Regions from separate parts of the Kitasatospora sp. NPDC001119 genome, predicted to be linked through region 1. Evidence: riboswitches for the same ligand, from Rfam matches in the RefSeq annotation. Region 1 holds a riboswitch; each other region holds the start of a gene.

Region 1 (7,490 bases):
GGCGGGATCGGCGGGCGGCCGTCGCGGCCTCGGGTCCCGCGGAAGGCCGCGAGGGTCTCGCTCGCGAGTGGTCCGACGTACCAGGCCACGCCGCCGGTGAACATCTCCAGCACCGAGACGGCGAAGCTGTACAGGTCGCTTCGCCGGCCGAGCTGCCGCTGCCCGTACTGCTCGGGCGAGGCGTACACCCTGGTCATCCCGCCCGCGGCGACCAGGACGGTGGCGTCGGCGCCGGGCCGATCGCCTGCGCCGCCGGGCCACGCGGCGAGCTGCCCGGCCCGGGCCAGGCCGAAGTCGGTGATCCGGGCGGTACCGTCCCGGTCCAGCAGGATGTTGCCCGGTTTCACGTCCTGGTGGACCACGCCCTGCTGGTGGGCGTGGTCCAGCCCCCGGGCGGCCTGGACCGCCAGGTCCAGGATCCGGGCGAGGGCTTGTTCCGGGCCGCCCGCGTACAGCCGGCCACTGTGGATCAACTCGCTCAGGCTGCCGCCGTCCAGGTACTCGGCGAACACCCGGGGCGTCCCGCCGATCTCCCGTACATAGTGGCAGGCGCAGACGTGCGGGTGCAGGCCGAGGCCGACCCAGGTCTGCGCCTCGGCGACGAACAGCTCCCGCTCCCGCGCGGACCGGAACAGTTCCGGCCGGGGGGACTTCACCGCCAGGTCGGTCCCCCACCCCAGGTGCCAGACCCGGTACACCAGGCCCATCCCGCCGGCCTCGTGCACCTGGTCGACCCGGTACAGCCCCTCGATCACATCGCCGACCTTCCAGGCCGACGCCGCCCCATTCCGATCGCTCATACCGACGAGTATGCGATCTGACGCCGTGTCATGACAGGCCGCCCCGGGGCCGCCTGGGCCTTCGTCGTGATGTCGGGTCAACCGCGCACGCCGAGTGCGAAGCCGTACCCGCGGGGCCAGGCCGGCACGCCGAGAGGTCGGTCCGCGGGGCCGGCGGCGGAAGTGGACCACCACGTCGGCGTGATCTGGATGCCGACGGCCGGCCCGGCCGGGACGAGAACACCGAAACCCATGACGATGGACCGGATCCTCAGGGAGGACCGCGAGTGGGCGCGGCCGTCGAATGACAGTACGTTCGACGGGCGTCGGCGGGCTGTTCACCGCGACGCGCGTGCCCGACGGCGACGACCCCGCGTGGCTGACCACCGCGGGCACCATGGTCGACACCCTGTTGTTCACGGCCGCCGCGGTGGCAACCGTACGGCTGGTCGGACACCTCGACCGGCGGCGCCGAGCGTCCCGCGGCGCCTGAGCCCCTGGCACCGGCGCCCCGGCCCCTTCCGGAGAAGGGGCCGGGGCGCCGGTGGCCCTCCGCCTGTCAGGGCGCGGTGGTGCCCGGCTGTGCGCCGGCGCCGAAGGACCAGCCCTCGACGTCGCCGGGGGCCGGGTCGTAGCTGCCCGCGCCCAGGGTGCTGTACGACCAGGGGCCGCCGTGCTGGGCGTGCCAGTACGACCAGTAGGCGCTGCCGGTCGGGTTGGTGCAGGTCGTCGGCAGGGCGTTGATGGTGCAGACGAAGCCCGGGTAGCGCGGGTGGAAGGCGTACGAGAATCCGGCGCCGGTGAGCGCGGCCAGGCCGCTGGCCGGGTCGCCGGGCGCGCAGCCGGTCTGGATGCCGCCGCCGACGGCGGTGAAGTCGACCACGACGGTGACGCCGGTGGTGCCGCCGCAGGCGGCCGCCCGCGCCTGCGGCGCCTGGACGGCGCAGACGCCGAGCAGTCCGGCGGTGAGGGCCGCCGCGGCGGCGATCGACCCGAGCGTACGGCGGGCCGGGCGGACCGGGGTGGGGGTGTCGCTCATCGGTGAACTCCTCGCGGTGTCAGCGTGGTTCAGCGCGTGGCCGGCGCCGGCGGGCAGGCCTGGGTCGGGGCGTCGGGGGCGGCCCCGGAGGCGGAGAGCGTGGACAGCGGGGTGCCCGCGAGGCCGAGGACGGCCTGCGCCGTGGCCCGGGCGCCGGTGCCCGCGTTGAAGCCGGTCGCGTCGTAGGCGACGGCGCCGCGGACCGCCGGGTCGGCGGAGCAGCCCTGCTGGAGCTTCACCAGCCGGCCCCAGGCCTTGAGGCCGGGGCCGAGGCGTCCGCCGGAGAGCAGCGCCTGGGTGGCCAGGCCGGTGCTGTTGGCGTTGGAGGCGGTCGCCCCGGCGGCCGCGAAGCCGCCGTCGGCGTTCTGGTGGGCGGTGAGCCAGCCCAGGCCCGTGTTCGCCTTGGCGGCGCGCCCGGTGGCGGCGAGGGCCTGGACGGCGAGCGCGGTGGCGTCGGCGTCGCTGGTGCAGGCGGCCTGGCCGAAGGAGAGCGGGAAGCCGCCGTCCGCGCACTGGCTGTTCGCCAGGAAGTCCACGGCCGCCGCCGGGGCGCCACCGGGCGTGCGGTGCAGGGCGATCACGGCGAGGGACTGGCCGAAGGTGTTGCTGTAGTCGCCCCACTGGGAGCGGTCGGAGAACCGGCCCTCGGCGGTCTGCAGCGACCGCAGGCGGGCCGGCAGGTCGACGCCGCCGAAGGCCGTCGGGTCCCCGCCGCGGACCTCGACGGCGAGCAGCAGCTTGGCGGTCGCGCCCGCGTAGGCCTCGGTGGTGCCGTCGCCGAGGTAGCCGCCGATGATCTCGGGCTTCGCCAGCCAGGCGGTGGCCTTCGCGGCGGCCTCGTCGGAGCCGCGCGAGGCGGCGAAGGCCAGTACGGCGTCGATGGTGAGGCCCTGGTCGGGGTAGGCGGTCCCGTTGAAGACGGACTCGAAGTGGTCGCCGTCGACGAGTTGGCGGGCCAGCCAGCCGCCCGCGGCGGCGTCGGGACGGACCGTCGGGGACGAGGTCGCGGCGGCGGTCGCGTTCACGGGCGCGGCGTGGGCGGCGGTGACCGCCGGGAGTGCGGTGGCGAGCGCCACGGCGGGTATCGCGAGCAGACCGAGGGTGCGGCGGAGCGTGGGCATGGTGGCCTTTCCGGGCCCGCGCGCAGGGGCCCGGAGGGCGGCGGCGACAGCCGGGGCGGCCCTCGGGGCTCCGGCCCGCGGACCACGACGGGAGGAGGGACGACACGCCTCCGCCGACGGGTACTCGGGCTCGCCTCCGACCAGGAGCCGGCGGCCTACCGTTGCGGGCCAGCGCCGGATTCGAACCGGACTTCCCCCAGCGGCGGAGTCACAACATGACGGCCCATCATGGCGATACGGAAAAGATCCGGTCAAGGGTTCGAACGTGACATCACGGTGGCCGCCGCCCGACATCGGGACGCGCCCCTCCCGGCCGCCGACGCGACCAGGGCGTCCCGGACGGCAGAATGCCTCCCATGCGGCACATCTTCGTCATCGGCATCGGCGCGGGCGACCCCGACCACCTCACCCTGCAGGCGGTCAAGGCGCTCGCCCGCACGGACGTCTTCTTCATCCTCGACAAGAACGAGGACCGGCAGGACCTGATCCGGCTGCGCCGCCGGATGCTGGCCGAGCACGGCCGGCCAGGCCACCGGGTGGTCGAGGCGCCGGACGCGGAGCGGGACCGGACCACCCCCGCGTACGCGGCCGCCGTGGACGACTGGCGCGTCCGCCGGGCCGACCTGGTCGAGCAGTTGCTCTCCGAGCACCTCGGTGAGGGCGAGACGGGCGCGTTCCTGGTCTGGGGGGATCCGAGCCTCTACGACAGCGTCATCGCCGTGGTGGACGACGTCCTGGCCCGCGGCGCCGTCGGCTTCGACTACGAGGTGGTCCCGGGCATCAGCAGCGTCTCCGCGCTCGCCGCCCGCCACCGCAGCACGCTGACCCGGGTCGGCCGCCCGGTGCAGATCACCACCGGCCGCCGGCTGGCCGAGGGCTTCCCCGAGGACGTGGACGACGTCGTGGTGATGCTCGACGGCCGCGCCGCCTTCACCGGGATCGACCCGGAGGGGCTGGAGATCCGTTACGGCGCGTACCTCGGCACCCCCGACGAGATCCTCGTCGCCGGTCCGCTGGCCGAAGCCGCCCCGCGGATCAGCGAGTTGCGCGAGTCGGCCCGCGCGCGCAAGGGCTGGATCATGGACACCTACCTGCTGCGGCGCTCCGAGAGCTGACCGGCGGGCGCCGCCCCGGTTCGACCCCCGGCCGACACTCGGACACCGCCCTCGCGCCCGGCCGGTGCGCTCCCGGACCGGTGCCGGTGCACTGTGGGCCAACTCCGACACCATGCCACTGCCTAACGTTCCGTCATGAGAGCGAACAGGACAGCCTCTTGGGCTCGTCCGGCTCGACCGCGCCGCGCCGCCGCCCGCTCCGGGCGGCGGCCCGAACCCATGACTGGAGGCCGTCGAGGTGCCTGCAATGCCGGTCGGCGGGCTGGTCCCCCGCACGGAGAACGTCACCGAACACGCCGCCGACGTCGTCGTCCGCAACGCCCGGATCCACACCGGGGACGCCCGCCGCCCGCAGGCCGGCGCCCTCGCCATCCGGAACGGCCTGATCACGGCCGTCGGGGACGACGCGGACATAGCCCCGGCCGTCGGCCCGTCCACGGTGGTGGTCGACGCGCTCGGCCGCCGCGTGGTGCCCGGCCTCAACGACGCGCACCTGCACGTGATCCGCGGTGGCCTCAACTACGTCCTGGAGCTGCGCTGGGACGGTGTGCGGTCGCTGCGCCAGGGCCTGGCGATGCTGCGGGAGCAGGCCGCCCGGACGCCCCGGGGGCAGTGGGTGCGGGTCGTCGGCGGCTGGTCGGCGGAGCAGTTCGCCGAGCGGCGGCTGCCGACCCCCGCCGAGCTGAACGAGGCGGCGCCGGACACCCCGGTGTTCGTCCTCCACCTCTACCAGTCGGCGGTCCTCAACCGCGCCGCGCTGCGCGCCGTCGGCTACACCCGCGACACCCCGGACCCGAAGGGCGGCCAGATCGTCCGGGGCCGCGGCGGCGAGCCCAACGGCATGCTGCTGGCCGCCCCGAGCGCCCTGGTCCTCTACTCCACGCTCGCCAAGGCCCCGACACTGGAGGGCGAGGAGCGCAGGACGTCCACCCGGCACTTCCTGCGCGAGCTGAACCGCTTCGGGCTGACCTCCGCGATCGACGCCGCCGGCGGGTTCCAGAGCTTCCCGGAGAACTACGCCACGGTGACCGAACTCGCCCGCGACGGGCTGCTCTCGCTCCGCATCGCCTACCACCTGTTCCCGCAGACCCCCGGCCAGGAAGTCGACGACCTCACCCGCTGGGTCGAGACGGTCCGGCCCGGGGACGGCGACGAGTGGCTGCGGCTGAACGGCGCCGGCGAGAACCTCACCTGGGCCGCCGCCGACTTCGAGAACTTCGCCGAGCCGCGCCCCGAACTGAACGCCTACGAAGGGGAGTTCGCCAAGGCCGTGCGCCTGCTCACCGAGCACGGCTGGGGCTTCCGGCTACACGCGACGTACGACGAGACGATCCGGCGCGACCTCGCGGTGTTCGAGGGGCTCGCCGCCGAGGGGCTCTTCCCCGCCGGGAACCGGTGGCTCTTCGACCACGCCGAGACCGTCTCCCCGGACAGCCTGGACCGGATCGCGGCGCTCGGCGGCTCGCTCTCCGTCCAGAACCGGCTGTCCTTCCAGGGCGAGGTGTTCACCCGCCGGTACGGCGCCGCTGCCGCCGCCGAGGCGCCGCCGGTCCGCGCCATGCTGGCGCGCGGACTGACCGTGGCCGCCGGCACGGACGCCACCCGGGTGTCCTCCTACAACCCCTGGGTCGCCCTGCACTGGCTGGTCTCCGGCCGTACGGTCGGCGGCCTGGCGATCCGGCCCCCGGAGAACCGGGTCGACCGGGCGACCGCGCTCGCGATGTACACCACGGCCGGCGCCGCCCTCACCGGCGAGCAGGACGTCAAGGGCGTGCTGCGGCCGGGCAGTTACGGGGACCTGGCGGTGCTGTCCGAGGACTACTTCACGGTGCCGGAGCCGGAGATCCCGTCCATCGAGTCCGTGCTGACCGTCGTCGGCGGCCGGATCGTCCACGCCGCGGCCGAGTACGAGGGCATGGACGAGGAGCTGCCGCCGGTCAGCCCCGGCTGGAGCCCGGTCGCCCACTTCGGCGGCTACCAGGCCGCCCGCCCCGCCCACGGCGCGGGCGCCCGCCAGGCGGAGCTGCTCGGCGAGGCCGTCGCCGAGTCCGGGCTGCACCACCGCTGGCGGGTCGCGCGCGGCCTGGCCGCCGAGCAGGGAGCGCCGTTCGACCCCTGCTTCCTCCTCTGATCCACCTGCCCCGCCTTCACGCGGACCACCGCGCGAAGGGCCCTGTCCCACCGCACCGAAGGGAACCCCGTCATGGTCGACCTCACCCAGGTCAGCGCCACCCCCAGCCCCGACCTGCTCACCCCGGACAACGCCGTGGTGCTGTTCGTGGACCACCAGCCGCAGATGTTCTTCGGCACCGGCAGCGGCGACCGCACCGCGATCGTCAACGCCACCGTCGGCCTCGCCAAGGCCGCCCGGGCCTTCGACGTGCCGACCGTCCTGACCACCGTCGCCGCCGAGTCCTTCTCCGGCCCGCTGCTGCCGCAGCTGGCGGCGGTCTTCCCCAAGGCCGAGGTCCTCGACCGCACCTCGATGAACGCCTGGGAGGACGAGGCGGTCGTCGAGGCGGTCAAGGCCACCGGCCGCGGCAAGGTCGTGATAGCCGGACTGTGGACCGAGGTCTGCCTGGTCCTTCCCGTGCTGTCCATGATCGACCAGGGCTACGAGGTCTACGTCGTCACCGACGCCTCCGGCGGCGTCTCCCCGCAGGCCCACGAGCACGCCGTCCAGCGGATGACCCAGGCCGGCGCGGTGCCCGTCACCTGGGTGCAGGTCCTGCTCGAACTCCAGCGTGACTGGGCCCGCACGGAGACGTACGGCGTGGTCACGGACATCGTCAAGGAGCACGGCGGCGCGTACGGCCTCGGGATCGTCTACGCCCAGGCCTTCCTCGGCGAGCACGCCGCGGGCTGAGCCGGCACCGCACAAGAAGCACAGGAACCAGGGACCAGGAACAGGACACGATGGATACCGGACTGCTGATCCTCCGCGTGGTGGTGGGCCTGCTCATCGCCGGGCACGGAGTACAGAAGGTGAGCCACCGCCTCGGGGGCCACGGCCTCGCCGGCGGGACGGCGGAGTTCCGGCACGACGGCTTCCGCGGCGGTACGCCCACCGCGCTCGCCGCGGGCGCCGGGCAGGTCGGATCGGGCCTGTTCCTGGCCCTGGGCGCGCTCACCCCGCCCGCGGCCATGGTCGCCATGGGGGTGATGACGGTCGCGATCACCGTCAAACTGCCGCACGGGCTCTGGGTGCAGGACGACGGCTACGAGTACCCGCTGGTCCTGGTCGTCGTCACCGGGGCGCTCGCCCTCACCGGCCCGGGCCGGTGGTCCGTCGACCACGCCGTCGGCCTGACCGCCTGGCCGCTCTGGATCTCCGTCGCGGCCGTCGTCCTCGGCCCCGCCAGCGGACTGCTCACCCGGGCCGTCCTGCACCGCCCGGCCACGCCCGAAGGAGCCACCGCCGTTGCGCGCCCTGCTG
Region 2 (7,490 bases), on a different contig from region 1:
CCACGGCGTCCACCGCGGCCGCCGCCAGTTCCTCGACGGCGGCCCGGCGCTGCTCCGCGTGCAGGCCGGCGACGACCACCACCGGCAGCCTGGTCCCGTCCACGGCGCTCACCAGCTCGCCTTGCGGACGCCGGGCAGGTGCCCGGCGTGGGCGTGCGCGCGCAGGTTGACCCGGGAGAGGCCGAAGGCCCGCAGGTAGCCGCGGGGCCGGCCGTCCACGGCGTCCCGGTTGCGGACCCGGGTGGCGCTGGCGTCGCGCGGCTGGCGGGCGAGCTCGGCCTGGGCGGCGGCGCGCTCGGCGGGGCCGGTGCCGGGGTGGGCGATGGTCCGCTTGAGCTCGGCCCGGCGCTCGGCGTGGCGGGCGACGACGGCGCGCCGCCGCTCGTTCTTGGCGATCTTGCTCTGCTTGGCCATCAGACCTTCTCCCCCCGGGCGCGGATGCGGGCGACGGCGGCCTCGACGCCGATCGCGTCGACGGTGCGGATGCCCTTGGCGCTCAGCGTCAGCCGGACGTACCGGCCCTCGCCGGGCAGCCAGTAGCGCTTGCGCTGGATGTTGGGGTCGAAGCGGCGGCCGGTGCGGCGGTGCGAGTGCGAGATCGCGTTGCCGAAGCCGGGCCGGCGGCCGGTGAGTTGGCAGCGGGCGGACATGGGTGCTCCCTGGCGTCCGGGAATGGGCAGGACCGGGCTCACGTTACACCAGATGAAAATGACTTCCATTTCGATGTACGGTTCGAGCCAACCCCTCGGACCGGACCCCGAGACCCCGACCCCCAGACCCCAGGAGGACGTCCCATGGCCCGCAGCGAACTGCGCCCGGTGATCAGGCTCCGCTCCACCGCCGGCACCGGCTTCACCTACGTGACCCGCAAGAACCGCCGCAACGACCCGGACCGGATGGTCCTGCGCAAGTACGACCCGGCCGCGGGCCGGCACGTCGACTTCCGCGAGGAGCGCTGACCCCGGACGCGCGAACGGCGCCTCCCCGGACTCGGGGAGGCGCCGTTCGCGGCCTGGCCGCTCGGCTCAGGAGCCCTCGGGCGTCCAGCGCTGCTCGACCCGGGCGAGCTTCCAGTACCCGATCGCGATCGCCCAGACGACCACGAACAGCCCGGCGATGGCGTAGCCCACGTTGTCCAGCGAGATGTCCGCGACGAACCCGGTGACCGGGTCGGTCAGGTCGAGCTTCTCGTGCAGCACCCCGACCAGCTCGATGGTGCCGATGATGAAGGCCACCGCGATCGACAGACCCGTGATGGTCAGGTTGTAGTACACCTTCCGGACCGGGTTGGCGAAGGCCCACTGGTACGCGAAGTTCATGAACGTCCCGTCCAGGGTGTCGAACAGGCTCATCCCCGCCGCGAACAGCAGCGGCAGGCAGACGATCGCGTACCAGGGCAGCCCGGAGGCCGCGCCCGAGCCGGCCATCACCATCAGGGTGACCTCGGTCGCCGTGTCGAAGCCCAGGCCCAGCACCATGCCCACCGGGAACATCTGCCCCGGCCGGGTGATCGAACGGGTCGCCCGGTTCAGCACCCGGGCCATGAAGCCGCGCGAGTCGAGGTGCGCCTCCAGCTCCTTCTCGTCGAACTTCCCGGCCCGCATCGAGCGGAACACCCTGAGGATGCCGAGCAGCGCCGCCAGGTTGAGCGCACCGATCAGGTAGAGGAACACGCCGGAGGTGGTCGTCCCGATCACGCCCAGCCACTTGTGGGTGGCCGACTCGTCGTCCATCAGTGTGTTCGCCAGCTGCGCGCCGCCCGCCACCAGGGCGGCCATCAGCACCACCATCGAGGAGTGCCCGAGGGCGAACCAGAAGCCCACCGAGACCGGCCGCTTGCCGTCCGCCATCAGTTTGCGGGTGGTGTTGTCGATCACCGCGATGTGGTCGGCGTCGAAGGCGTGCCGCATCCCGAGGGTGTACGCGGTGATGCCGAGGCCCACCCCGAAGACCTGGGTACCGACCGCGTACCGCTCGGGCGCGACCAGGAAGATCAGCGTGCCGAAGGCCACCACGTGCATGGCCACGATCACCGCCATCAGCCCGGCCGTACGGACGGTGTCCTCGCGCCGCCATCTGAAGCTGGGCAGCACGGAAGGGGCCGGCTTCGCGCCGGCGGCAACGGTTTCGGGCAGGGTCATCTGCGGATCACGCTCCAGCACCTCGTGGAAAACCTCGTGAGATGCCGTGGCCGGTCTCCTGGCTGACGGGATACCCGTGCCCGCCTTCCCAGGTGCGCGAGGCACCCAGTGGCTCCGTGGGCACGGACGACGTTCCTCCGCGGGCGGAGGAACGACCCGATCACAGTGGCGAGGGCCGCTCCGGGCTGGGACCCCTGAGGGTCCGTCACCGGTCTTCCCGAGCACCACGGCGGGGAACACCGTAGGGGCCGCGCCCCGACCCGTGCAAGGCTGCGCACCTGCGCAGGTGTCCAGGATCACAGGCGACCGCCTGCAAGAATGTCCGCATGCATCTCGTACCGGCCGACCGCGCGGGCCACCGCACCATCGACGGGCACCGGGTCTGCGAGGCCATCGCCGCGATCGGCGACCCCGCACACGTCCGGTCCTGGGCCGAGCGGTTCTCCCTGCTCGCCGACCCCGGACGGCTCGCCCTGCTGCTCGCCCTCCACCGGGCCGGCCCGCTCGCCGTCAGCGACCTCGCGGTGGCCACCGGCATGCGCGACCCCGCCGTCTCCCAGGCCCTGCGGCTGCTCCGCACGGCCGGCGTGGTCACCGGCGACCGGGACGGACGAGTGGTGCGCTACCGGCTCGTGGACGAGGCCATGCGCCCCCTCCTCGACGAGTGCGCCGCCGCCGAGCACCACGAGCCCAGCGCGGCAGTGGGCTGACCCCTCCCGCCGACGCCTGCCCGATCTGCCGACTCCCGCTCGGTCCGCCGACTCCTGCCCGGTCCGCCGACTCCCGCTCGGGCCGCTGACTCCCGCTCGGGAAGGCGCGCCGTGAACGGCCCCGGCCAGTACGATCATGATGTGCCGTCCCACCCCCATGCCTGGCCCGCCGACCGCTGGAACACCGACCCGGTCAAGGCCCGCGTGCTGGCGGTCGCCCGCACCCTCACCTCGGCCACCCGGGTGCTGGACGTCCTCTCCCTGCTGAGCCCGCACGGCATCGAGTGGTACTTCACCGTCAACCCCGGTTCCGTCTTCGCCGACCGCGCCCTGGACGAGTACCTGCACGGCCTGTCCGGCTTCACCGTGCTGGACTGGGACGACGCCGTCCGCCACCGCTTCGACCTGGCCGTCGCCTGCGCCGTCCACTCCTCCATGCACCGCCTGGACGCCCGCCTCGTCGTCCTGCCGCACGGCGCCGGCTACAACCGCCTGGTCACCGAGTCCACCGGCGACACGGTCAGCGCCGCCGGCCTGTCCCGCAACGAACTCACCCACCGCGGGCGGGTGTTCGTGGACGTCCTCGGGCTCTCCCACCCCGAACAGCTGGACCGGCTGCGGACCTCCTGCCCCGAGGCCCTGGACGTCGCCCGGGTGGTCGGCGACCCGTGCTTCGACCGGATGCTCGCCAGCCGGCGCTCCCGGGACGGCTACCGCGCCGCGCTCGGCGCCGTCGGCGGCCGACGGCTCGTCGTCGTCAGCTCCACCTGGAGCGAGCACTCGTTATTCGGCCGCCACCCCGACCTGCCCCGGCGGCTCGTCCGCCAACTGCCCGCCGACGAGTACACGGTGGCCGTCGTGCTGCACCCCAACGTGTGGAGCCGCCACGCCCCCGGGGCGCTGCTCGACGACGCCCGCCGGATGGGCCTGCGCCTGATCCCGCCCCACCAGGGCTGGCAGGCCGCGCTCGTCGCCGCCGACTGCGTGATCGGCGACCACGGCTCGGTCACCGTCTACGGCGCCGCCCTGGAACACCGCACCATGCTCGTCGCCACCGGCGCCGCCGAACTCGACCCGCGCTCCCCCAGCTACGCCTTCGGCCAGGCCGCCCCCGTCCTCGACCCGGACGGGGACCTCGCCGCCCAGCTCGAACGGGCCCTCGCCGAGGCCCCGGCCGGCCTGCGCGAGATCACCGACCGCTCGCTCGCCCACCGCGGCGAATCCGCCCGGCTGCTGCGCCCGCTGCTCTACTCCTTCCTGGACGGCCTGGACGAGCCCGGGGACGAACCGGCCCTGCCGCCCTACCCCAGGCCCGCCCCCTGCCCCGGGGCCGCCGAGTGGCCCACCGCGTACGACGTCGAGGGCAGCACCGAGGGGACCGAGGTGAGCCTGCGGCGCTACCCCTTCCACCCGGACGACCACACCCCGCGCGGCTTCCACGCCCTCACCGACGAGCACCCGGGCGACGCCCTGCGCTACACGGCCGAGGTGATCGCCCGCACCGAGGCGCACGCCGAACGCCCCGCCACCCGCTGGCTCGCCGACACCGCCGCCGAACTGCCCGGCCTCGCCGTCGCGGTGGCCGCCCTCGGCCCGGCCCGCCACCTGCTCCGGCTGCACGGCGGCCGGCTGCTGGAGGCCCGCGCCGAACCGGACTGGGGCCGCCCCGACCCCGCCGTCGACCCGCTGCTGCTCGGCTCGGCCGTGGCCTGCTGGCTCGCCGACGGCGGCGACCCGGCCGGCCTCCCCGAGCACGGACTCACCGTCCGCACCGGCGGGGACCGCACCCGGGTGTCCTTCCGCACCGGGCCCTGACCCCGCCCGCCCGCTACGGACCGCCCCTCGGCCCGGACCGCCCCTCAGCCCGCCAGCTGCCGCAGCCGCTCGCGGCTGCGCTCCGCCAGCTCCGCGTCGTCCAGCTCCTCGGCGAGGGTGACGAGCAGGGTGTGGGCCTGCGCCTCCTTCGCGTACTGGTTCCGCTCCTTGGCCCGCCGGGCGCAGTCGTCCGCGTGGGCGACGGCGAGGTCCAGCTGCCCGAGCGCCCGGTGGGCCCGGGCCCGGACCAGCGGCAGCTTCATCAGCATGTCGTTGTCCCGCGTCCGCCCGGCCCGGGCGGTGGCCTCGGCCAGCAGGGTCAGCGCCTCCTCCGGACGGCCGTCGGCGATCAGCGCCTGCGCCAGGTTGTAGCTCTGGACGATCTCGCCGTGGTCGTCGCCCCGGTTCTCCGCCAGGGCCAGGGTGAAGCGCTCCACCGCGTCGCCCGGGCGGCCGTCGGCCAGGCAGAGCAGGCCGTCGGTCTCGTAGAGCACCCCGACCACCCGGCGGTTCGTCACCAGCGGGACCAGCTCCGTGGCGAGCGCCAGCTGCTCGGCGGCGAGCCGGTACTCCTCGCGCTCCTGGTGGGCGCGGGCGAGCTGGTTGCGCATCTTGACCACGGCGGCCGGCTGGTTGTCCCACTGGGCCGACTCGATGCCGAGCCGGTGGGTGGCGATCCAGTCGTCGTAGAGCTTGCGGCCGTGGTACAGCGGCCAGAGCGACTCGCAGAGCCGCCACACCTCGCCGTGCCACCCCTGCGCGGCCGCCTCCTCCACCACCGCGCGGAAGTCGGCGCGTTCGGCGTACAGCCACTCCAGGGCCGCGGCGTCGGAGGCGAAACCGGGCAGGTCGTCGCCGCTCGGGTCCTGCAGCCGGAGCCGGTCCCTGCCCATCGTCCGGTCGGCGAGCGACGCACGGCCCCGGAAGTACGCCACGACGTCGGCGAGGAGCCCGGCGCGGTCGGGCAGCTCCCGCGTCCGGCCGTAGGCGTGCAGCCGCACCACGTCGTGGGCCCGGAATCGGTCCTCGCCGTCGTCGTCCACCACCTCGTCGAGCACGTGGACGCCACGCAGCTCCCTGACCGCCTGCTCGGCGCGCTCGACGCCGACCGCCCGCGCCAGTTCGGCGGACACGAAGGGGCCGGGGTGCACGCCGATCAGGTGGTAGAGCGCCCGGCCCGGCGCCGACAGCCGCTCGTGGACCAGGTCGTACGTCGCGCCGAGATCGCTCTCCTCGTCCTCCAGCATCGCCAACCTGCCCTCCCGGTCGTGCAGTTCGGCCACCACCCGGCCGACCGGCAGGCTGTCCCGGTCCAGCAGCTGGCTCCCGACCGCGTTCAGCGCGAGCGGCAACCCGCCGCACAGCTCGACCAGTTCGGCCAGTTCCCCGTCGGTTCCCCGCCCGGAGCCCACCCAGCCCCGCACCAGTTCGGCGCCCGCCGCCGCGCTCAGCGGCCCGAGTCGGCGCACCTCGGCGCCGTCCATCCGCAGCGCGGGCAGCCGCCGCCGGCTCGCGACCACCACCAGCCCGCAGGCGGGGAGCAGCGCCCGGACCTCCGCGGCGTGCTCGACGTTGTCCAGGAAGAACAGGCACCGGCGCCCGGCGGTGGCGGTGCGGAAGGCCGTGAACCGCTCGGCCTCCACGGCCGGGGGCTCGGCGCCCAGGGCGCGCAGGAAGCCGGCCAGCAGCCCGGGGAGGTCCACCCCGCCCTGGTGCCGGTAGGCCTTCAGGTCGGCGTAGAGGTCCCCGCCGGGGAAGCGCTCCCGGTGGCGCTCGGTGAACTTGGCGATCAGCTCGGTCTTCCCGACCCCGCCGAGGCCGGTGAACACCACGACCCCGAGTCCGCCCTCCTCGACCCGGTCCAGCGCGCCGGCCAGTGCGGCGAACTCCGGTTCACGGTTGACGAACGGGCCGTGCGGCGCGCGCACCTGACGGGGCGTCGGCACCGTCGGCGGCTGGTGGAGGTGCACCGACCCGATGCTCCCGGCCTGCACCACATGGCCGCCCACCGTGGCGCCTGACACGGTGTTGGCCACCTCGTGCCGCTCCATCCGCCTGCTCCCTCCGGCCGCCCGGGCCCCAGCCTACGGGCTGGGCACCCGGCCGGAGGGGCGCTCCGGTGTCACCGGGGGGTGATCTCGCCCATCTCGCCCCAGCCGTCCATGCCGGGGATCTCGATCGAGACGATCTGCGGCTTGGCGGCCACGGCGTACGACATCTCGTCCATGGCCTTGGTGAAGTGCGCGGACTCCACGTGCTCCTTGCCGGCGTCGCCGTCGCGGAACGCCTCGACCAGGACGAACTCGTTGGCGTTGTCGACGCTGCGGGACCACTCGAAGAAGAGGTTGCCGGGCTCGCTGCGGGTGGCCTGGGTGAAACCGTCGACCAGGTCGAGCCACTCGTCGGCGCGCTCGGGGCGGACCGCGAACTTGACCGTAATGAAGATCATGGGACTTCCTTCCCTTCCACGTTCACACGTGGCCGTGCGGACAGGTGCCCGCCGCTCGGCGGGCACCCGTCCATCGTCGCAGGTCAGAAGGGCTCTCCACGACACGGGGGCGTTGCGCGTCCCGGCCGGGGCCGGTCACGCCGCCTGGCAGGCGGGGCACCAGAAGAGGTTGCGGGCGGCGTGCTCCTCCGTCCGCACGTCGGTGCCGCAGACCAGGCAGGGCATGGCGGCCCGCCGGTAGACGTACACCTCGCCGCCGTGGTCGTCCACCCGGGGCGGGCGGCCCATCGCCTCGGGGGTGTGCTCGGGGCGGACGGTGTCGATCCGGCCCGCGGTGACGCCATCGCGCATCAGGGCGACCAGGTCGGCCCAGAT
Region 3 (7,490 bases), on a different contig from region 1:
CCTCGCCGACCGGCCGCGCCAGCACCTTCTCGACGCCGAACCGCACGTGCGTCGGCAGCAGCCCGAGACCGTCGACGGCGCCCGCCTTCGACTCGACCTCGTCCACGATCGAGTGCGCCAGCATCTGGTAGCCGCCGCAGACCCCGAGGACCGGCAGTCCGGCCGCCACCCGCGCCTTCAGGGCCGGCTCCAGGCCGCGCTCGCGCAGCCAGGCGAGGTCCGCGACGGTGGCCCGGGTACCGGGCAGCACCACCAGGTCGGCGTCGGCCAGCTCCTCCGGCCTGGTCGCCCAGCGGACCAGCACGCCCGGCTCCTGCGCGAGCGCGTCCATGTCGGTGAAGTTGGACAGCCGGGGGAAGCGCACCACGGCCACCCGCAGCACGTCCGCGCCGAGCGGCCCGGGCCCGTCCGCCCGGTCCGCCACGGTGGACAGGTCCAGCGAGTCCTCGGCGTCCAGCCAGAGCCCGGGCAGCATCGGCAGCGTGCCCAGCACCGGACGGCCGGTCAGCTCGTGCAGCATCTCCAGCCCGGGCGCCAGCAGCCGCGCGTCGCCGCGGAACTTGTTGACGAACCAGCCCGCCACGTGCCGCTGGTCCTCCGCCGACAGCAGCGCCAGCGTCCCGTACATCGCCGCGAAGACCCCGCCGCGGTCGATGTCCCCGACCACCACCACCGGCAGGGCGGCGGCCGTGGCCAGGCCCATGTTGGCGATGTCGCGGTCGCGCAGGTTGATCTCGGCGGGCGATCCCGCGCCCTCGCAGACCACCACGTCGTAGCGGCCGCGCAGGTCGGCCAGGCACTCCAGGGCGCGCTCCAGCAGGACGGGCTTGCGCTCGCGGTAGTCCAGCGCGCCGACCTCGGCCACCGGCCGGCCGAGCAGCACCACCTGGCTGCGGCCGTCCGCGCCCGGCTTGAGCAGCACCGGGTTCATCGCCGCCTCCGGCTCCACCCGGGCGGCCTGCGCCTGCATCGCCTGGGCGCGGCCGATCTCGGCGCCGTCGGCGGTGACGAAGGAGTTGAGCGACATGTTCTGCGCCTTGAACGGCGCGACCCGCACGCCCTGGCGGGCGAGCCACCGGCAGATCCCGGCCGTCACCACGCTCTTGCCCGCGTCCGAGGTCGTCCCCGCGACCAGCAGTGCGTTGCTCATGCCCGTCCCCTCTTCTTCAGCAGTGCCCGCAGCAGGACGTGCCCCGCGACCGTCGTACCCAGCGCCAGTGCGCCCACCCGCCGGGAGAGCGCGCAGGCCCGCTCGATGTCGTCCACCGTCACCGGCCGCAGCTCCGCGCCCAGGACGGGCCGGTGCTCCACCCGCTCCCCGTACCGCAGCGTGCCGCCCAGTCGGACGCCCACCGCGCCGGCGAACGCCGATTCGGCCTGGCCCGCGTTCGGGCTCGGGTGCGCGGAGCCGTCGCGCCGCCAGACCCGCCAGGCGGTCCGGGGCTCGGGGGCGGCGGCCACCGTCAGCAGCGCCGTCAGCCGGGCGCCCGGCCAGCCCGCCACGTCGTCCAGCCGGGCCGAGGCCCAGCCGAACCGGGCGTAGCGGGGCGAGCGGTGGCCGACCATGGCGTCCAGGGTGTTCACGGCGCGGAAGGCCAGCAGGCCGGGGGTGCCGGCCAGGGCGCCCCAGGTCAGCGCGTTCACCACGGCGTCGGCGGTGTTCTCGGCCACCGACTCGACCACCGCCCGGGCGATCTGCTGCCCGTCCAGCGCGCTCGGGTCCCGCCCGCACAGGTGCGGCAGCCGCTCCCGGGCGGCGGCGAGGTCGCCGGCGGCCAGCGAGCGGCCGATGGTGCGGGCCTCCCGGGTCAGCGAGGTGCCGCCAAGCACCGTCCAGGTCGCGGCCGCCGCCAGCGCCGCCCGGCCCAGCGGGCGCCGGCCCACCGTACGGTCCAGGGCGAACGCGCCCGCCGCGACCGCGCCCACGCACAGCGCGGTGTACCCGGCCCCGGCGGCGCGGTCGTCGCGCCACAGCCGCCGCTCCAGCCGGGTCGCGGCGCTGCCGAAGAAGGCCACCGGGTGGCCCCGGCGGGGGTCGGCGAAGCGGGCGTCGGCGGCGTAGCCCGCGGCGGCGCCGAGTGCGAACACGGCGGCGCGGGCCAGCGGGCGCGAGGCTCGGGTCAGCGGGCGCGGAGCGGGGGAAGGCGCGCGCGGGGTCATCGGCCGCACGGCGGAGGGCAGCTCGGAGTCCGGCCGGGCGGGGCAGCCTGCATCGCGTGCGTGTCCTCACTCAGGGTCCGCGCCCTGGATCGACGTGACGGCGGCGAGAGTCTCCTGGCTTCCGGGTCGAACGCACCCCCGGGGCCTTCCAGCGGCCGTCGACGGCCCGCCGTGGCGATGTTCCGAGCGTGCTCCCCGGTGACAGTGGCGGGACCGCGCCGGACTTCCACCGGCTTCCTCTCCATGCCTCCGTTTGGCCCCAGGATCCCATCACGGGCCCGAACCGGGAGTCAACCGAGGTCACGGAGGGGTTGGTCACACGGGGACGCCGCTGACGCCCGGTCGGATCGCCCGGCGCGGCCCCGCCCCGACCCCCGCCACCGGCACCCCCTGAGTACTGCCCTGAGCGCCCCGGGAGCGCCCGCCGGGTGACCCGGACGGCCCAGCCCGGTGGCCGGTCGGGCGGAGCGCCGGTGAACTGGGGCTCGAACACCGTCCGGTCCGTGAAGAACGTCCGTGAACGACGTCCGTGAACAACAGAGCGGGGAGCGAGATGCGTTGGGGAACCGCCGCCGTCGTGGCGGCCGCCGCGGTGGGGGCCGCCGTGCTGGTGGTCGGCCGCCGGGCCTCCGAGCGGATGGTCCGTCCGGTGACCGCCGTCCAGGAGTCCGGGCCGGTCCAGGTCCGCGCCCTCGCCGCCGGCCGGGTCACCTTCACCCGCGGCCCCGCGAGCCTGCGCCCCGGCCGCTGGGCGGTGGAGTGGGCGGACGGCGGGCACGCGGTCGTCGAGGAGGTGCTGCACGCCGACGAACAGGGCGTCACCCGCCGACTGGTCCGCGCCGACCGGGGCACCCTCGTCCCCGGCACGGAGGTCCGCTTCACCCCGCGGGTCCACCTCGGCGACCCCACCGAGGCGCTCGGCCTGGCCTTCGCCGACACCACCGCCGACGGCGAGCTCGGCGCCCTCCCCGCCTGGCGGCTCGACGGCAAGCGCGGCACCTGGGTGATCCTGGTGCACGGCCCCGGCGACGACCGCCGGCAGACCCTCCCGGTGCTCCCCGTCCTCGACCGGCTCGGCCTGCCCGCCCTCGCCGTCACCTACCGCGGCGACCGGGGCGCCCCCGCCTCCCCGGACGGGCTCAGCCACTTCGGCGAGACCGAGTGGCGCGACATCGAGGCGGCGGTACGGCTGGCGCTCGACAGCGGCGCGGGCAAGGTGATCCTGTACGGCTGGTCCGTCGGCGCGACCATCGTGCTGCAGACCGTGGCCCGCTCCGCCTGGTCGCACGCCGTCCGCGGTCTGATCCTCGACTCGCCCGTGCTCGACCTGCCCGCCTCCGCCCGCCGGGACGCCGCCCGGGCCGGCTTCCAGGGCGTCGCCGCCGAGCTCGGCGCCCTCGCCGCCGAGGGCCGCACCGGGGTCGACCTCGCCGACTTCGGCCGCATCGCCGACGGCACCGACCTGCGGGTGCCGACCCTCCTCCTGCACAGCCCAGGGGACCGGATCGCGCCCTTCGGCGCCGCCGAGAAGCTGGCCGCCGCCCGCCGCGACGTGGTGAGCCTCCAGCCCTTCCCCGGCGCCGACCACGCCACCCTCTGGAACACCGCCCCCGACCGCTACACCGAACTCCTCCGCCGCTGGCTCACCCCGCTGCTCTAGGACCTGTCTTCGGACTCCCGTCGTTCGCCCCGCAGAGGCGAGTCCGAAGACCGGCCCTGGCCCCTCAACCACCCCCCCTGTGCGCGAGGGCGTTTTCGGCTGGTCCCCGCCGCTTTTCCCGGCGCGATTCCCCCCGTCCGAGAATGAACGTTCCTCCCATTCCTCCGGGCCCGCGTGAAAAGTCGGCCCGGCCGACTTCCGGTGCGGCTCGATCCCGATCACCCCGCCCGCCATCCGTCCGGATTCGGGCTGGACAGTCCTGCCGGGCGTCGCCGGGCCGAAACGCCCCCGTACGGGCCCCTCGGCTGTCAGGAGCAATATTTGGCCCGACCCCTTACCCCCCACCCGTACGCACGGTGACCGCCCGAGCATTCCCGGCAACCGGGCCGCCCCCCGTGGCATGGGCAGGTCACACGTTTCCGGCCAGGCGGTTTGCCGTTGTTGCCCGATCTTGCGGAGGTGCCACCGGCGGTCGCCCGGTCGTACGGACAACCGGATGTGACAGAAGGCCGGTACAAGGGGAAGACTGCTCGACGTGACGTCTCGGAACCCGCGCGACCGTGATGCCCCGCTCCCGCCGACGATCGGTACCGGTGCGACGGTGACCCGTCTCCCCGGAACGGCCCAACGGCCCGCCGGTGGCAGGCCGGGCGGGGCGGGAGTCCCCCGTAACGCAGTACCCCGGCGACGAGGGCCCGCTCCGGCTCCCGGGCGGGGCAGGGTTCCCGTGCCGGAGGGCTTTCCGGCACCCTCCGAGCTGGCGCCGCTGGCCCGCCGGATGCTGGTGGACGCCGTCCGGGTCGCCCGCTGGGCCGGTGAGCTGGCCGAGGTCGACAAGCGCGGCGAGCTGCTCCCGGACGACGCCCGCGCGGCGGGCCGGGCCCTGGCCATGACGGTCGGTGCCGCCGCCAAGGCGTGGGGGCAGGCGCTGCTGGTGGGCCTGGTGGAGGCCCGGGACGGCGGAGCCGGCCCCGGCTGGCGCCTGCACGCCTGGGAGCACGACGACGAGGCCGTGGTGCGCGGCTGGTCGGCGCTGTTCGACGCCTGGACCCTGCTCGCCCCGGTGCCGCCCGCGGCGCTGCGCGGCGTCTTCGCCGTCCTGGCCGGGCAGGCCGTGGACCAGGCCCCGCAGCTGCTCTCCTTCCTGCACCTGGTGGACGGCCCGGTCGCCGAGAGCGAGCTGCTGGAGCTGCTGCGCCGCGGCCTGGACGAGCGCCGGGTCGGCACCGGCCTCGGCGGACCCGGCCTGTCGCCGGTGCCGCACGCGGCCTCGGCCGTCTCCGCCGTCCGCGGCACCTGCCGTGCGCCGCAGATCGACACCCCGGCCGCGCCCTCGGACGTGGCCGCCGTCCTGGACTGGATGCTGGACGGCCTGGCGGCCGTCGGCGCCCTGGTGCGCAGGAACGACGCCGCGGAGCTGTCGCCGCTCGGCCACTGGGCGGTGCGGGCGAAGCTGGAGGAGATCTGCACGGTCGCGCAGACCGCGGCCGGGCACATCGAGCAGAGCGCCTTCGAGCTGCTGAACGCCTGTGCGGACTACTCGCCGGGCCCGGCCCGCGCCGAGTTCCGGGCCTGGGTCGCGGCCCGTCCGGCCGACCGGGCGGTGGGCGAGCTGCTGGACGCCGCCCAGGGCGACGACGCGCTGGTGCGCGGGCTGGCCTTCGAGGCGCTGCGGGTGGCCGGCGGACCGGCCGAGCAGGCGGTGCGCGCGGCGGTGGACGAGCCGGTGCTGCGCCCGTACGCGCTGCTGTGGCTGGCGGAGCGCGCGGACGAGGGCGTCGCCCCGGCGGACGTGCTGGGCGCGGAGGACGCGGCCTGGCTCTGGGTGGACACCGCGGCCGCGGTGCTCGACCACGGCGAGACCGAGCTGCTGGTGGGCCACGTCGAGGGCGCCGCGGCGGGCGACCCGGTCCGGCTGTTCGCCCGGGCCCGGCAGTCCGGCCACCCGCGGGCGGCCTCGGTGCTGACGGCGGTCTCGAGCGTGCACCCGGACCCGGGCGTGGCCCGGGCGGCCCGCCGCTCGGCGTTCAGCGTGCACACCGGCGGCGCCTGAGCCGCACGGGCGCACGGGAACACGGGCGCACAGGAAGACGGGAACACGGGAAGGGCCCGGAACCACCAGGTTCCGGGCCCTTCCCCATGTCGGTCGTGGGACGGCTCAGCCGAGCCGCGACTCCGCCCGCCGGGCGCGGACGTCGCCGACCTTCTGCCCCACCTTGCGGCGGATGACCAGCAGCGGCGCCATCGCGGCGAGCGTGATCTGGGCGAACGCGCCGACGTGCATCAGGCTGTCGCCGCCGGGCAGCCCGGTCGCCCAGGCGGCCAGGCAGCCGATCGCGACGACGACCCAGCAGAGCGTGGCGGTGGCCAGCAGCCCCTGCGGCTTCGGGTACTCGATCCGGCTGACCATCAGGTACGCGGCGCCGAAGATGGCGAGCAGACCGGGCAGGAACGGCGGGTCGAGCAGCACGATGGCGATCACCGTCATCGCGCCCATCGGGCAGGGCATGCCCTGGAACACCCCGGGCCGCATCTTGACGGCCGAGAAGCGGGCCAGCCGCAGGACCACCGCGAGCAGTACGGTCAGCGCGATCAGCGCCGACAGCTTGCTGTTGGAACCCGGGGAGACCATGCCCCAGACCGCGACGAAGTAGGCCGGCGCGATGCCGAAGCTGATCAGGTCCGCGAGGTTGTCCAGTTCCGCTCCGAGGGCGGAGGAGCGCAGCTTGCGCGCCACCAGCCCGTCGAAGAGGTCGCACATCGAGCCGATCAGCAGCAGCGTGACCGCGGTGGCGGCGCTGTGCCGGTCCGGAGCGGCGTCCGGGTTGGTGATGTGCGGGACCAGGACCCCGGTGGTGATCGAGTAGATCGCCAGGAAGCCGCAGACGGCGTTCCCCAGGGTCAGGAAGTCGGCCGTGGACAGGTGCTGGGGAGAGCGCGGGGCACGCAGCTCGCGGTCCCGTGCCCAGCGGCGGCGGCGCAGGGCCGTCTCCTCGTCGTCCAGGCCGACGATTGTCTCAGGATCAGTCACGGTCAAGGCGCGTCACCCCGGCTGTGGTCTTCTGGCCGACCTCGACGCCGACCTCGACGCCGGCCGGCAGGTAGGTGTCGACGCGGGACCCGAACCGGATCAGACCGATCCGGTCGCCCTGCTCGACCTTGGTTCCGGCGTCCACGTACGGCACGATGCGGCGGGCCACGGCCCCCGCGATCTGGACCATCTCGATGTCGCCGAGCTCGGTGTCGAAGTGCCAGACGACCCGCTCGTTCTGGTCGCTGTCCTTGTTGAACGCGGGGACGAAGCCGCCCGCGACGTGCTCGACCGACGTCACGGTGCCCGGCAGGGGCGCGCGGTTGACGTGGACGTTCAGCGGGCTCATGAAGATCGCGACCCGGGTGCGGCCGTCCGGCCAGGCGTCGATGCTCTGCACCACGCCGTCGGCGGGGGAGATCACTCTGCCCGTGCCGATCTCACGCTCGGGGTCGCGGAAGAACCACAGCATGCCCGCGCCGAGGGCACAGGCGGGTACCGCAGCCAGGGCCCACTTGCCGCTGCGCCGGGTGAGGGCGGTGGTCACGGCGGCCGTGGCGAGGGTGGGGACGAACCAGGGGGTGGCTCCGCGCGCGATGGTCACGCGGGGTCGCCGACCGGCCGTCGGGGCTGCGAGGG
Region 4 (7,490 bases), on a different contig from region 1:
CTGTTCACCGTCGTCTCACCGCTCATCCCGATCGTCCTGCTGCTCGCCCGCCCCGACCTGATCCGCTGGGAGAACACCGCGCTGGTGCTGCCCGGCCTGCTCTACGCGACGGTCATCTTCCCGCTCTGGCACCGCAACCCCTACCGGCTGGAGGCCTGGGCCGCCCGCATGATGTACGGCTGGGCGCACGTCTTCGCCATCTGGGACATCGTGCGCCGCAACCGGATGGCCTGGCAGCCGACCGGCTCCAGCGGCGCCAAGCGGAACAGGACCCGGCGGTTCTGGATCGGCGTCATCGCCTGGGGCGGCGGAACCGCCCTGCTCTGGGTGCTGCTGAGCATCTGGCGGATGCTCACCATGGGCCCGCTGAACTTCGCCCTCGTCCTCGCCTCCGGCCTCTTCTACGCCACCATCGTGGGCCGGGTCCTCGTCCAGCCCCGCCCGACGGAAGCAGTGTGATCGCCATGACCGCCCACCCGAGACGGGCCGGCCGGCTCCGTCACCGGCTGGCGCTCCCGCTGCTGGCCGCCGCCGGCCTGCTGCTCACCACCGCGTGCGGCCCCGAGGACCCCGGCTTCGCGATGCAGAAGGACCTCGCCCAGGCCGCCCCGGCCGCCACCCCGGCCCCCGGCGCCCCCGGCGCTCCGGGCGCGACCCCCGCCGCGGGGGGCACCGCACCGGCCGCGCCCGCCACGCCCAAGGCCCTGCCGGCCGGCGTCCCGTACGACGTCACGCCACTGCTCAGGCCGAGCCACAAGTACCTCGGCGCCGCCCTGCCCGACGTCCCCGCCACGATGGACGCGCTGCCCGGCTACCGCGACGCGATCGGCAAGCAGCCCAACGTCCTGGAGTTCTACGCCCACTGGAAGGGCGGCTTCGACACCGCGGGCGCCCGCCGGATCCACGACGCCGGGGCGCTGCCCTTCATGGCCTGGGAGCCGCACGACCGCTCGCTCGCCTCGATCGCGGCCGGCGACACCGACGACTACGTGCGCGGCGTCGCCAAGGCCGTGGCCAAGTTCAACCTGCCGATCGCCGTCAGCATCGCCCACGAGATGAACGGCGACTGGTACCCGTGGGGCCGTCAGGCCGCCACCCCCGAGGACTTCGTGGCCGCCTGGCGCCACGTCCACGACCTCTTCGACCAGGCCGGCGCCACCAACGTGATCTGGGTCTGGAGCCCCAACATCACCGACCCCGCGCCCAACACCCGCCTGGAGCCGTACTACCCCGGCGACACCTACGTCGACTGGGCCGGCATGACCGGCTACTTCACCAAGACCGGGCCCAAGACCTTCGACGCGCTCTACGGCCCGACCATGGCCGAGATCCGCGGCTTCTCCCAGAAGCCCTTCTTCATCAGCGAGACCGCCTCCGAGCAGGGCAAGCGCCAGCACGCGGACATCGACCAGCTGTTCTCCGGGCTGGAGGCGCACGACGACATCGTCGGCTTCGTCTGGTTCAACATCGTCAAGCGGGCGGACTGGCGGGTCGAGGCCGTGCCGGACACCCTCGCCGCGTTCAAGCAGCGCGTGTCCGACCCCCGTTACGGCTTCGACATCCGGAACCCCTGATGAGCACTGAGTCCGAGTTCTCCCCCGTCCCGCACGGCCGCTCCGCCCACGACCCGGCCGCCGAGCCGGACCCGGACGGGCCCGGCGCCGTGGCGGTGGACAGCCCCGACGGTCCGCGCCCCGCCGTGGCGGTCGACAACCCCGACGGCGTCGAGCTGGCCCCGTACACCATCCCGCGGGTCCCCGCGATCGGCTGGGACCCGGGCACCAGCCCCCGGCGCCGCTGGATCGCCCGCGGGCTGCTGGGCGCCGTCCTCACCGTCCAGGCCGCCCTCTCGCTGCGCCTGCTGGCCGCCGCGCACCCCGACGAGGCCGCCGCCATGGTCGCCGGCCGCCAGCAGCTGGCCCACCTGCTGCACGGCACCCCGGTCACCACCGACCTGGTCGACCGGGTGCACGGCTCGCCCTGGCTCTACCCGCCGCTGGCCGGCGCCGCCGCCGACGCCAACGGCATCTGGGGCACCCGGCTGCTCAGCCTCGGCTTCGCGCTGCTCACCACGGTCCTGCTGTACTCGCTGACCCGGCGGCTGTTCAACGAGCGGGTCGCCATCTGCGCCATCGCCGGGTACGCCGTCCTCCAGTCCACCGTGGTGGTCGGCTTCTACGCCGCGCCCGAGTCCCTCGCCGTCCTGCTGGTCGCCCTCGCGGCCTGGACCACGGTGTTCACGGCAGGCCGCCATCCGGCCCTGGCCCTGCTCGCCGCCCCGCCCACGGCGCTGGCCTGCGCCACGGCCTACTCCGCGGCCTTCGCCGTCCCCGCCCTGGTGGCCCTCGCCTTCGCCTGCGCCCGGCCGTACCACCGGGTGGGCCCGGCCGCCCTGCGCTCACTGCTGACGGCCCTCGGCACCCTCGTCCTGCTGCTCCCGTACGGCACCCTCGGCAAGGTCGCCGGGTGGTCGCCCTCGCGCGGCAACGCCCCCGGCTCGGCCGGCTCGGTCCTGCTCGGCACGCTCCAGTGGGCCGGCCTGTTCACCGTCCTCGCGGTGGCCGGCACCATCGCCTACGCGCGCCGCGAACAGATGCCCGAGCACGACGCGCCGGAGAAGGAGCCCCTCCCCACCACCCGGGGCCGGCGCGCCCTGCTCGGGGCCGTCCTGACCGCCACCGCCCTGCTGGTCCCCGCCGCCCACCTGTGGACCGGCACCTCCGGCGCGCTGTTCCGCCATCTCGGCTACGGCATGCTGCTGGCCGCCCCGCTCGCCGGGGTCGGCCTGACCCGGCTGGTCGGCGCCCACTTCCGCCACCCCCAGCTCGGCATCCTGGTCTGGGTCGCCCTGCTCGCCCTCGGCCTGGAGCAGTCCGCGCTGCGCTACCAGAACGGGCCCGACTCCGGCCGCCTGCTGGCCGTCCTGCGGGTCCACACGGAGCCCCAGGGCCGCTACCTCACCGAGGTCGACGGACTCGCCGAGTACTACCTCGGCGGCGTCTCCAAGCCCGAGCAGTGGGTCTCCGCGCGCGCCGGCACGGACTACCGCGACGGGGCCGGCGTCGAGCACCACGGCGACGACGGCAGCGTCGCCGCGATCCGGGACGGCTGGTTCACCATGGTCGTCCTCGACAGCACCGCGCCGAGGGCCACCGACCGGGCCCTGGGCGAGGCCCTGGGCGCCGCCGGACACTACCGGCTGGTCGCCCAATTCACCTCGCCGACCGGCGATTCGAGCACGTACAAGGTCTATCTGAAGCACTGACCGGCCGCCCGGCCCACGCACATCCGCGACACGACAGGCACAACATATGGTGCCGCCGCAGTCCGGCGGCACAACATGTATGCTCGCTTCTGCTGTCGATGCAGGGGAACCCGGTGCGAATCCGGGACTGCCCCGCAGCGGTGAGCGGGCGGCTCCAGCAGCCGCACCCCGCGAGTCCGAGTACCTGCCGACGGCGTGCGCCACGGCCCTCCCGCAGAGGCCGCGCCGGCACCAGCAGTACCCCTCCGGGCCTCGCGGGCGGGCCGGGGAGTCACCTCGCGCGACGCTTTTTTGCGTTCGCGCCGTGCTCCCCTGCCCAGATCGGCCCGGTGGCCCCCCGAGCACCGCCGCCGATCGCCGCCAGGAGAGAGCGCCTTGACCACCGCTGCCTCAGCCACCCTGCCCGCCCAGGGCTCCGGTACCGCCTTCACCGACCCGACGGTCTCCGACCCCGGGGGCGCGCTGCTGCGGCTGCTCACCGACCGCAGCACCGACCTCACCGAGGTCGACCCCGGCCATGTCGCCGCCGCCGCGCTGCGCGGCCGCCACGCCGGCTCGGACTTCGCCGAGCTGCGCGGGCTGGCCGTGGACGCCGCCGCGTCGATGATCGCCGAGGACCCCCAGTACTCGAAGCTGGCCGCCCGCCTGCTCGCGCTGGAGATCGTCGACGAGGCGAACAGCCAGGGCTCGGTGTCCTTCTCCGCCTCGATCGCCGTCGGCCACACCGAGGGCCTGATCGGCGACACCACCGCGGACTTCGTCGCCAAGCACGCCGCCGCCCTGGACGCGCTGATCGACACCGCCGGCGACGACCGCTTCGAGTACTTCGGCCTGCGCACCGTGCAGTCCCGCTACCTGCTGCGCCACCCGATCACCCGCAAGGTGATCGAGACCCCGCAGCACTTCCTGCTCCGCGTCGCCTGCGGCCTGGCGGTCGGCGACAGCGAGCAGTCGGTGCGCGAGGTGGCCGAGCTGTACGGCCTGATGAGCCGCCTGGAGTACCTGACCTCCTCGCCGACGCTGTTCAACTCCGGCACCCGGCACCCGCAGATGTCGAGCTGCTACCTGCTCGACTCGCCGCTGGACAACCTGGACTCGATCTACAACCGCTACGCGCAGATCGCCCGCCTGTCCAAGCACGCCGGCGGCATCGGCCTGTCCTACTCGCGCATCCGCTCGCGCGGCAGCCTGATCCGCGGCACCAACGGCAAGTCCAACGGCATCGTGCCGTTCCTGCGCACCCTCGACTCCTCGGTCGCCGCCGTCAACCAGGGCGGCCGCCGCAAGGGCGCGGCCTGCGTCTACCTGGAGACCTGGCACGCCGACATCGAGGAGTTCCTGGAGCTCCGCGACAACACCGGCGAAGAGGCCCGCCGCACCCACAACCTCAACCTGGCGCACTGGATCCCGGACGAGTTCATGCGCCGGGTCAACGCCAACCAGGACTGGTCGCTGTTCTCCCCGGCCGACGTGCCGGAGCTGGTCGACCTGTGGGGCGCCGACTTCGACGAGGCCTACCGCAAGGCCGAGCTGGCCGGCAAGGCCGTCCGCACCATCCCGGCGCAGACCCTGTACGCCCGCATGATGCGCACCCTGGCGCAGACCGGCAACGGCTGGATGACCTTCAAGGACGCCTCCAACCGCGCCGCCAACCAGACCGCCCTGCCGGGCCGCACCGTGCACTCCTCCAACCTGTGCACGGAGATCCTGGAGGTCACGGACGACTCCGAGACCGCCGTCTGCAACCTCGGCTCGGTCAACCTCGGCGCCCACGTGGCCCCCGGTGCCACGGTCGACGACCTGCTCGGCGCCATGGACTGGGAGCGCCTCGACGCCACCGTCCGCACGGCCGTGACGTTCCTCGACCGCGTGGTGGACATCAACTTCTACCCGACCACCGAGGCCGGCACCTCCAACTCCCGCTGGCGGCCGGTCGGCCTCGGCGTGATGGGCCTCCAGGACGTCTTCTTCAAGCTGCGGATCGACTTCGACTCCGCCGAGGCCGCCCGCCTGTCCACGCTGATCGCCGAGCGCATCATGCTCACCGCGTACGAGCGCTCCGCCGACCTGGCCGAGCAGCTCGGCCGCCACGAGGCGTACGGCGAGACCCGCGCCGCCCGCGGCGAGCTGCACATCGACCACTTCCCGACGGCCGCCCCGCAGTGGGCCGACCGCTGGACGGCGCTGCGCGCCCGGATCGCCGAGACCGGCCTGCGCAACTCGCTGCTGCTGGCCATCGCGCCGACCGCGACCATCGCGTCCATCGCCGGCGTGTACGAGTGCATCGAGCCGCAGGTGTCCAACCTGTTCAAGCGCGAGACGCTGTCCGGCGAGTTCCTCCAGGTCAACCCGTACCTGGTGCGCGAGCTCAAGGAGCTCGGCGTCTGGGACCAGCAGACCCGCGACGCCCTGCGCGACGCCAACGGCTCCGTCCAGGACCTGAACTGGCTGCCCGCCGGGGTCCGTTCGCTGTACCGGACGGCCTGGGAGCTGCCGCAGCGCGCGCTGATCGACCTGGCCGCGGCCCGTATGCCGTACCTGGACCAGAGCCAGTCCCTGAACCTGTTCATGGCGGCGCCGACCATCGGCAAGCTCAGCTCGATGTACGCCTACGCGTGGAAGGTGGGTCTGAAGACCACCTACTACCTGCGTTCGCGCCCGGCCACCCGCATCGCCCAGGCCGCGTCCGGCACCGCCCGTGCCGCCGCGCCGGCGCCGGTGCCCGTGAACACCCCCTCCCTCACCCCGGAGCAGGAAGCCGCCATCGCCTGCTCCCTGGAGAACCCCGAGTCCTGCGAGGCCTGCCAGTGACCACCCCCGAAGACCGCAAGATGCTGCTCGACCCCGGCTTCGAGCTGACCCTGCGCCCGATGCGCTACCCGTCGTTCTACGACCGGTACCGGGACGCGATCAAGAACACCTGGACCGTCGAGGAGGTGGACCTGCACTCCGACGTCGCCGACCTGGCGAAGCTCAGCGAGGGCGAGCGCCACCTCATCGGCCGGCTGGTCGCGTTCTTCGCGACGGGCGACTCGATCGTCTCCAACAACGTGGTGCTGAGCCTCTACAAGCACATCAACTCGCCCGAGGCGCGCCTGTACCTCTCGCGGCAGCTGTTCGAAGAGGCCGTGCACGTCCAGTTCTACCTGACGCTGCTGGACACCTACCTGCCCGACCCGGAGGACCGCAACGCGGCCTTCGCCGCGGTGGAGAACATCCCCTCCATCCGCCAGAAGGCGCAGTTCTGCTTCAAGTACATGAACGCGGTCGACCACATCGACTCGCTGCAGACCAAGGAGGACCGCCGCGCGTTCCTCCTGAACCTGATCTGCTTCGCGGCTTGTGTGGAGGGCCTGTTCTTCTACGGCGCCTTCGCCTACGTGTACTGGTTCCGTTCGCGCGGCCTGCTGCACGGCCTGGCCACGGGCACCAACTGGGTGTTCCGCGACGAGTCCATGCACATGGACTTCGCGATGTCGGTGGTCGACACCGTCCGCGAGGAGGAGCCCGACCTCTTCGACGACGAGATGGCCAAGCAGGTCACGGAGATGCTGGAGGAGGCCGTCGAGGCCGAGCTCCAGTTCGCCCAGGACCTGTGCGGCGACGGCCTGCCCGGCATGAACACCGCCTCGATGCGCGAGTACCTGCAGGCCGTGGCGGACCAGCGCCTGGCCCGCCTGGGCCTGCCGATCCGCTACGGGTCGACGAACCCGTTCGGCTTCATGGAGCTCCAGAACGTCCAGGAGCTGACCAACTTCTTCGAGCGCCGCGTCTCGGCGTACCAGGTCGCCGTCGAGGGCTCCGTCGCCTTCGACGACGACTTCTAAGCCACAGATACGACAGAGGTGCCCCGCACGGCTCGGCCGTGCGGGGCACCTCTGTCGTTGCGCGCCGTCACCCGGCGTCGCCGTTCCCGGCCCGCCGGCGGCCGGCGGTGAGGTCGGCGTCGGCGGCGGCGAGGATGCGGCCGAAGGTGTGGGCGATGACCGGCTTGGCCAGGGCCCGGGTGAGGGCCGCGCCGAAGGGCAGGCGGACCTGGAAGGTGGTCGTCCACGCGACCTCGGTCCCGCCGGGGACCTCGGTGAAGGTCATCCGGCCGAGTTCGTGCCGGGACGGCGGCAGGCTGCGCTCGACCGTGTAGTCGAAGCCGTACGGCCGGTTGTACGCGGTGACCCGCTCGCGGAACCAGCCGATCGCCCAGGTGTGCACCCGCACCGCCCCCACG

Evidence for each region. A riboswitch is a leader RNA that binds a small molecule or an ion and turns the genes downstream of it on or off. The one in region 1 is predicted to bind cobalamin.
Region 2: it holds a riboswitch for cobalamin, as region 1 does, so the genes downstream of both, ACWDD9_RS05290 (Nickel transporter NicT) here and ACWDD9_RS32230 (prenyltransferase/squalene oxidase repeat-containing protein) in region 1, are expected to answer to the same signal.
Region 3: it holds a riboswitch for cobalamin, as region 1 does, so the genes downstream of both, ACWDD9_RS17430 (cobalamin biosynthesis protein) here and ACWDD9_RS32230 (prenyltransferase/squalene oxidase repeat-containing protein) in region 1, are expected to answer to the same signal.
Region 4: it holds a riboswitch for cobalamin, as region 1 does, so the genes downstream of both, ACWDD9_RS18765 (ribonucleoside-diphosphate reductase subunit alpha) here and ACWDD9_RS32230 (prenyltransferase/squalene oxidase repeat-containing protein) in region 1, are expected to answer to the same signal.

Annotation. Positions count from the first base shown of each region.
Region 1 is NZ_JBSFKI010000032.1:12,757-20,246, forward strand. Features, by position in the region: gene ACWDD9_RS32215 (protein kinase domain-containing protein) at 1-800, opposite strand, end outside; gene ACWDD9_RS32220 (hypothetical protein) at 1,084-1,272, shown strand; gene ACWDD9_RS32225 (hypothetical protein) at 1,339-1,818, opposite strand; gene ACWDD9_RS32230 (prenyltransferase/squalene oxidase repeat-containing protein) at 1,848-2,939, opposite strand; cobalamin riboswitch at 3,038-3,158, opposite strand; gene cobF (precorrin-6A synthase (deacetylating)) at 3,296-4,054, shown strand; gene ACWDD9_RS32240 (amidohydrolase) at 4,302-6,185, shown strand; gene ACWDD9_RS32245 (hydrolase) at 6,258-6,920, shown strand; gene ACWDD9_RS32250 (DoxX family protein) at 6,971-7,490, shown strand, end outside; gene ACWDD9_RS32255 (YoaK family protein) at 7,476-7,490, shown strand, end outside.
Region 2 is NZ_JBSFKI010000003.1:226,191-233,680, forward strand. Features, by position in the region: gene ACWDD9_RS05270 (CobW family GTP-binding protein) at 1-103, opposite strand, end outside; gene rpsN (30S ribosomal protein S14) at 109-414, opposite strand; gene rpmB (50S ribosomal protein L28) at 414-650, opposite strand; gene rpmG (50S ribosomal protein L33) at 795-959, shown strand; gene ACWDD9_RS05290 (Nickel transporter NicT) at 1,026-2,141, opposite strand; cobalamin riboswitch at 2,173-2,385, opposite strand; gene ACWDD9_RS05295 (ArsR/SmtB family transcription factor) at 2,468-2,851, shown strand; gene ACWDD9_RS05300 (hypothetical protein) at 2,993-4,666, shown strand; gene ACWDD9_RS05305 (AAA family ATPase) at 4,711-6,717, opposite strand; gene ACWDD9_RS05310 (putative quinol monooxygenase) at 6,789-7,115, opposite strand; gene ACWDD9_RS05315 (Fpg/Nei family DNA glycosylase) at 7,251-7,490, opposite strand, start outside.
Region 3 is NZ_JBSFKI010000012.1:164,495-171,984, forward strand. Features, by position in the region: gene ACWDD9_RS17425 (cobyric acid synthase) at 1-1,150, opposite strand, end outside; gene ACWDD9_RS17430 (cobalamin biosynthesis protein) at 1,147-2,160, opposite strand; cobalamin riboswitch at 2,269-2,399, opposite strand; gene ACWDD9_RS17435 (alpha/beta hydrolase family protein) at 2,714-3,820, shown strand; gene ACWDD9_RS17440 (hypothetical protein) at 4,548-5,873, shown strand; gene ACWDD9_RS17445 (CDP-alcohol phosphatidyltransferase family protein) at 5,979-6,857, opposite strand; gene ACWDD9_RS17450 (phosphatidylserine decarboxylase) at 6,844-7,490, opposite strand, start outside.
Region 4 is NZ_JBSFKI010000014.1:4,205-11,694, forward strand. Features, by position in the region: gene ACWDD9_RS18750 (glycosyltransferase family 2 protein) at 1-459, shown strand, start outside; gene ACWDD9_RS18755 (glycoside hydrolase family 26 protein) at 465-1,574, shown strand; gene ACWDD9_RS18760 (glycosyltransferase family 39 protein) at 1,574-3,265, shown strand; cobalamin riboswitch at 3,315-3,471, shown strand; gene ACWDD9_RS18765 (ribonucleoside-diphosphate reductase subunit alpha) at 3,665-6,076, shown strand; gene ACWDD9_RS18770 (ribonucleotide-diphosphate reductase subunit beta) at 6,097-7,092, shown strand; gene ACWDD9_RS18775 (SRPBCC family protein) at 7,160-7,490, opposite strand, start outside.